Regions from separate parts of the Vibrio frigidus genome, predicted to be linked through region 2. Evidence: riboswitches for the same ligand, from Rfam matches in the RefSeq annotation. Region 2 holds a riboswitch; the other holds the start of a gene.
The links. A riboswitch is a leader RNA that binds a small molecule or an ion and turns the genes downstream of it on or off. The one in region 2 is predicted to bind thiamine pyrophosphate.

Region 1 (3,419 bases), on a different contig from region 2:
AACCTTGGCCATTCTACCCACTTAAATTTGTACCAATGACTCATACCGAGGTGAGAACAGAGCTTATGTTGTTCAGGAGGAATACCTTCTAAAGAGAGAAGCAATAAACGACTAGCATAAGGTAAATTAAAGAATACATGCGCGAGCAATATGCCATTTAGGCCATATATTGAAAAGGGTAATTCAACGTCCCATTTATTGAGCCACGTCGCCAATAAACCGCTATTTCCATAAATGGCTAACAGACCGAAAACGCCCACAAGAACAGGTAAAACAAGTGTGCTTGAAAATAACTTTAATAGAAACGATTTACCCATGAAATTCCGTCTTGATAGCGAGTGCGCTACGGGTATAGCTAAACCAACACTGAGCAGCGTTGACAAAAAAGCTTGGTAAAAACTAAATTTGGTGACATGTAGATAGTAAGGGTCAGACACTACCTGAGTAAGATCGAGATGGGGCGCGTATGAAATAAGCGCCCCAAATGCCGAGGTGACAAAGACCACGATAAACACAGCAATAACAATGCCTAACTTCGGCGTTTTATTCATAATTCAGGGCACTCGGACACTACAGTCTCTATTGAAAATTCAGCTTATACCAATCAGGGGAATCAATTACAAACATGTCTGATTGAGTATTATTGGACTAACGCTGATTGCCATTCTCTTATCCAGTTTTTGCGCATTTTAGACACTTCATCAGAAGAATATGAAAGTGCTTTTTCCGGAACCGTCAGCGTCTCAAAACCTTCAGGCAGTGGAACATTCGTCACTGGGTACATCCAGTTACCTGTTGGCATTGCTGATTGGAATTCGTTACTTAGAATAAAGCTCATAAACTCGTCAGCGAGCTTAGGATTTTGGGAACCTTTCACTTTTGCAGCGACTTCAGTTTGCATGTAATGCCCTTCATTAAAAATAGCCGCGGCATATTTTGCATCATTTTCAGCAATTAAATGATAGGCAGGAGAAGTGGTGTAAGACAGAACAAGGTCCGCTTCTCCCTTCAAAAACATCGAATACGATTCAGACCAGCCTTTGGTCACGGTCACGGTTTTTTTAGACAGTATTTCCCACGCTTTACTAACGTCATCACCATACACAGACTTCATCCAAAGTAATAAACCTTGTCCAGGTGTAGAAGTACGTGGATCTTGATATATCACTTTTAAATCATCACGTTGTTCAACAAGTTCTTTTAAGCTCTTAGGTGGGTTTTGTAGATTATCTTTGTTATATACAAAAGCAAAATAACCGTAATCAAAAGGAACAAATATACTGTCTGACCACCCCTTAGGCAGTGTTGTTGTAGAGGTATCTACGCTATGTTCTGTTAACAACCCTGTCTTTTTTGCTTCCGTCATTAAATTCGTATCTAACCCTAAAATGATGTCCGCTTTACTGTTGCTATCTTCTAGACGTAAACGATTAAGAATAGACACCCCATCATCTAATGCGACAAACTCTAAGTCACAACCACATTGAGCTTCAAAGGCTTTTTCAATTTTTGGGCCTGGGCCCCAATCGGCGGCAAAAGAATCATAGGTGTATACCGTCAGTTTATCGGCGGCAAAAGTAGAAAATGAAAGGATTACTGTTAATATTGAAGCTAAGGTTGAAATAGTGTATTTCACTGGACGCTCTCCATGTTTTGAGCGGCACAGGCTTGAGGGAGGACTTTTGATTTATCCCGCTCAATTCCTACGCCAGTATTATCTGGTTCAGGTGTACGGGTTCTAAGGAAAACTTAATCTCAGCCCAATAGTTGATTATTTTAAAAAATAACTATTGAGCACCCCGATGAGTCGACAGTGATTGTATACGTAATGTTATGAAGATACTAGCCACGAGAACAGATGCTTATCCGCCATGTTAACAAGCCAATTTATCGATTGTCATATCCCCAACGCGCAACGAGTTTTTGCTCTATATCGAGATGATCTAATATTCTTGCCACCATAAAATCCACCAAATCGTCGATAGTTTTAGGTTGATGATAGAACCCCGGAGCCGCTGGCATAATAGTCACACCCATCTGAGAAAGCTTATGCATATTCTCTAAATGCAATGTAGAAAAAGGGGTTTCTCTAACAACCAACAATAGCTGACCGCGTTCTTTCATAACCACATCTGCGGCTCGTTCTATGAGGTTGTCCGACATGCCATGAGCAATGGCAGCCACACTACCTGCAGAACAGGGGCAAACCACCATTTTTTTAGGTGCGGCACTGCCTGAGGCAACGGGAGAAAACCAGTCTTCTTTACCACACACTTCTAATCGTTCAGGTTTGCAGTTCAGTTGTTTAATCAGCACCGCTTTGGCCGCTTCAGGACCACTCGGTAACTTTAGATTGTGTTCGGTTGCCATCACAACACGAGCCGCTGAAGAAATGAGCAGGTAAACCTTATAATCTGCCGCTAGCAGGCATTCTAGCAACCGTAAACCATAAGGTGCACCAGAGGCGCCAGTAAATGCCAAGGTAATTGTTTTTTCTTTAATCATCTACATTCTCTGTATTGTTAAAATGTTTACTATTTCGGTTGGATAAAATCTATTTACTCTTAGCCAATCCATCTAACAACCTATCGTGAATATCGTCAAAGCCACCATTACTCATCACGAGTATTTGATCGCCCTCCGCTGCCTCTTGCAAAATCTCAGCAACAAACACGTCTATATTATCACTCACAAAAGCAGGTTGAGCACAGTGTTTGGCAATGTCTTCTACTGACCATTTTAAGTTATTTGGCTGATACAGGTATACAGAGTCAGCTTTAGATAACGACGTCGCGAGCGTTTCTTTATGGATACCCATCTTCATCGTTGCTGAGCGAGGTTCCAATACCGCAATTATTTTTTTCTTCCCCACCTTATTACGCAACCCATCCAGTGTCAGTTCTATCGCGGTAGGGTGATGAGCAAAATCGTCATAAACCGTGACACCTGCAACTTCACCTTTTAGTTCAAGTCGTCTTTTGGTATTAATGAACGACGCTAAAGATTCGCAAGCCAGATCAGCAGTAACACCGACATGTCTTGCTGCTGCCACCGCCATCAATGCATTACTAACATTATGATCACCAACCAAATCCCACTTAACCGTACCAACTAATTCGCTTCGAAAAAAAACATTGAATTCGCTGCCATCTTTTTTAATTTTCTCTGTTTTCCAATCACAAGATTCATCTCCGATCAGCTCTTGTTCACTCCAGCACCCCCTTTTCAATACATCTTGAAGCGCCAATTCGGATTTAGGGGAGAATATTCGACCATTGCTCGGGATTGTTCGTACTAAGTGATGAAATTGTTTCTTAATTGCCTCAAGATCATCAAAAATATCGGCATGATCGAACTCGAGGTTGTTCATTACTAAGGTGCGAGGGTGGTAGTGAATGAATTTTGAGCGTTTATCGAAA
Region 2 (3,419 bases):
TTTTGTTTATCTTTTTCTGACAAGATGTCGTTGCCAAATTTAAAGCTTAAACAAACGTTATCCATGACGTTGAGCCATGGCATGAGTAAATCTTGTTGTGCCATATAGGCGACATTTTGGTGTAGCTCACCGTTAAGGCTGCTTTTCATGTCTCCTTGCCAATCAAGGTCGTCATTTAAGAGGCCAGCGAGAAAGCGAAGCAAGGTGGTTTTTCCACAGCCACTTCTACCCAAAATAGAGGTCCATCGCTTTTTTGATATCTGCATGTTCAAGTCAGAGAGGATGGGTTGCCGGCTACCTTTGTAGCCTAAAGAGGCATTTCTCAATTCAATGAGTACAGGATTAGTCATACTCAACATCACTATTGGATTGTGTGTTTTCGGCCTGAGTTGGAAACAAATAATGGTCTTGAATTAATTGGTGTCCTGGAAAAAAGTGGTGAACAGGGCCATGACCGTAACCAATCTCTAATTTGTCAGCGTGAGAAATTGCTTGAGTAATATAGAGTTTACCGAGTTGAACGGCTTCTTTTAGCCTATAGCCTTGTGCAAGATAGCTGGCTATAGCTGAGGAGAGCGTACAGCCTGTACCGTGGGTGTTTTGCGTTTTAATTCTCGCTGTCGATAGGCGTTCGACATGCTCTCTGGTGACAAATAGATCGGTACTGTTATCGGAAGATTCTAGGTGCCCACCTTTGAGCAAGATAGCTCGCGTATCTAATTGTCTCAGCTTTACAATGAGTGCATTCATTTCAGCTTCAGTGTTAGGAACCGATTCACCGGTTAAGGCGGCGGCTTCTGGAAGATTGGGCGTAATCATCGTGGCTAAAGGCAAAAGAACGGATTTTAAGGTGCTGATGGCAGAGCTTTCTAGCAGAAGGTCGCCACTTGTCGCAACCATTACGGGATCGATGACAAGATGTTTCGGTTTATATTGGCGAAGTTTTCTGGCGACGGTCTTTATAATGCTGACGTCAGTCAACATACCGATTTTTACGGCTTGGATATTAAGGTCGGAAAAAACGGCGTCCATCTGCTGCTCTACAAATTCAGACGAGATGGGAAGGATGCCGGTGACGCCTTGAGTATTTTGTGCAGTAAGAGCTGTGATTACGGAGCAAGCATAACTGCCTGTTGCCGAGATGGCTTTGATATCCGCTTGAATGCCTGCGCCACCGCCACTATCTGAACCGGCAATGGTAAGTACAATTGGTGTTGTGTGCTTTGCTGTCATGTTTGGTTCCTAAACGTAATCGTAAAGGAATAACAGCAGCCAGATAAGCGAGGTATGCTACGGGATGTAGACAACCTTATTTTGGCATGGCTATCAGTTCCCTACGTCAGTGTTAACTGCATCAGGTTCAACGGGTCCCATCGAAATGGTCTCAGCTTTGGGTTGTGGCCCATCGCTCCCCGACTAATATCTAAAATATGTTTGCCACAGGAGTGTAGCAAATTCATTGGGTAACGAAAAGCGCTACGCAATGACTCTCGTCAATGTTTGCAACTGAACAGGTCGATACTATGGTTGCTGGAACGATAAGCTCACTATTGCATAGAGAACTCTAGAATGGATGCTAATGGTCAAATTTCGCCAGAATTGGTTGCGCAAATCTATGATACTGCATTGGATCCGACCCAGTGGCCTGTTTTGTTGGAACAGATAGCATCAACGCTTCCACCACTGGAAGCAGAACGTGTGGTGAGCGCAACTGCGCAGGTAAATCAACGGTTATCAATGCGGGAGGTCGAAAGGTATAGAGGCCTTTCTCAGGTTTCTACTATCGTTGAACACCTAGAGCGAAGTGCCGCCATCAGTAATAGAATGAAAGATAATGATGAGCACCAACATCTGCAATTGAGCCTATTCGACTTCTTACCTTTGCCTGCCTTTGTTATTACTGGTAGTGGGTCGTTGGTGCAACAGAACCAACTGGCACTCGACTTTCTAAAGACCACAGATTTAGTGAAAATAGAGGGTGGTCATGTTGTATTCTCGCTCAACTCCCAACAACAGCGGTTCAATAAACTGCTGTCTGAACTGATTGATCTTAAAGGGGAAGAACGCGAGGCGACAATGCGTTTGCGTGACAGTTTCCAAACGAATCCAGCGAGTATTAGTTTGTCTCGGATTGATGATCAATATCAGCTTGGTAGTAATATACTGGTTCTTTTCGCAAATCAAAATGTAGATGTAAAACCCAATCTAACCGGGTTCTGTCAGCGCTACAACTTAACGAAAGCCGAGCAGAGACTGGTCGAAAAACTGGCGCATAATAAAACGTTGAATGAGATTAGCGATAGTCACAGTGTTTCGATTAATACCATTCGGACTCAGTTAAAATCTGTCTTTCAAAAAACAGATTGCCACCGGCAAAGTGAGTTAATGAAGCTGATTTTGATGAATCCTACAGCGGAAACTCGAGACACGGTCAGTTCGCTAAAATCCAAGCTTATTTTTGAAACTGCGTGCTATCATCAAGTCTGTAAAGTCAGTGATGAGAGGCAGTTAGGATTCAGTGATATAGGCAGAAAAAACGGTATTCCCGTTATCTTGTTTCCACCGAGTACGGGTTCACGACTGCAGCAACATCCAAACAATCGGACTCTTTTTGACCATAATATTCGTTTAATTACCATTGATCGTCCAGGGTTTGGCTTATCAACGGCTGATCCACATCGTACTTTGGCGAGTATCGCACGTGACGTAGATACGTTGGCGGACTGTCTCAATTTGGATCGATATTCTCTTATGGGGTTTTGTGGTGGAGGGCCTTATGCCTTGGCGGCGGCGTCCCTATTAAAAGAACGGATAGTGCATACGACGATTGTTAGTACTGTGACTCCTTACCAACCAATCAATCTTTTCCATGGCGTAAAATCCAGTAATAAGTTTTTGGCGCAAATCGCGATGAGAGCTCCGTCGATACTGCATCCTCTTTTAAAGATTATCACCAATAATTTGATGAAAGATCACGAGTTGTATTTTGATCAGGTTTATCAACATTTGTGTAAGAGCGACGCGGCAGCATTGTCGGAAACAGAAGTCACTGATAATTTTTTATTGGCGTTCAGAGAAGCGATGCGGCAAGGACCGAATGCCTTTTGCGAAGATCTGGTCATTCTTAGTCGTCTATGGAACATTGATTTTGAAACTATCGTTTCACCAGTAACGATATGGCATGGCAGTCTGGACCAACATGTTCCCGTTCAATTGGCACGAAAGTTTCACCGTAGCCTTAGTAATTCAAAATTTCATGAATTTGAAAACCTTGGTCATTTACTCGTCTATCATCGCTGGAGTGACATTTTAAAATCTGTGGCAGAGGAATATGGCGATAGAATACGAGTTAAATAACGAACAAATAAAAAGCCGAACTGATGTGATACATCATTCGGCTTTTTTAATTGAGTCTAAAA

Region 1: another riboswitch for thiamine pyrophosphate. It lies ahead of thiB (thiamine ABC transporter substrate binding subunit); the one in region 2 lies ahead of thiD (bifunctional hydroxymethylpyrimidine kinase/phosphomethylpyrimidine kinase).

Annotation. Positions count from the first base shown of each region.
Region 1 is NZ_JBCDMC010000013.1:62,933-66,351, reverse strand. Features, by position in the region: gene thiP (thiamine/thiamine pyrophosphate ABC transporter permease ThiP) at 1-554, opposite strand, end outside; gene thiB (thiamine ABC transporter substrate binding subunit) at 641-1,636, opposite strand; TPP riboswitch at 1,684-1,812, opposite strand; gene AACW90_RS19490 (flavin prenyltransferase UbiX) at 1,888-2,505, opposite strand; gene mpl (UDP-N-acetylmuramate:L-alanyl-gamma-D-glutamyl-meso-diaminopimelate ligase) at 2,555-3,419, opposite strand, start outside.
Region 2 is NZ_JBCDMC010000015.1:50,769-54,187, forward strand. Features, by position in the region: gene AACW90_RS20430 (ABC transporter ATP-binding protein) at 1-350, opposite strand, end outside; gene thiD (bifunctional hydroxymethylpyrimidine kinase/phosphomethylpyrimidine kinase) at 343-1,233, opposite strand; TPP riboswitch at 1,315-1,425, opposite strand; gene AACW90_RS20440 (bifunctional helix-turn-helix transcriptional regulator/alpha/beta hydrolase) at 1,570-3,357, shown strand.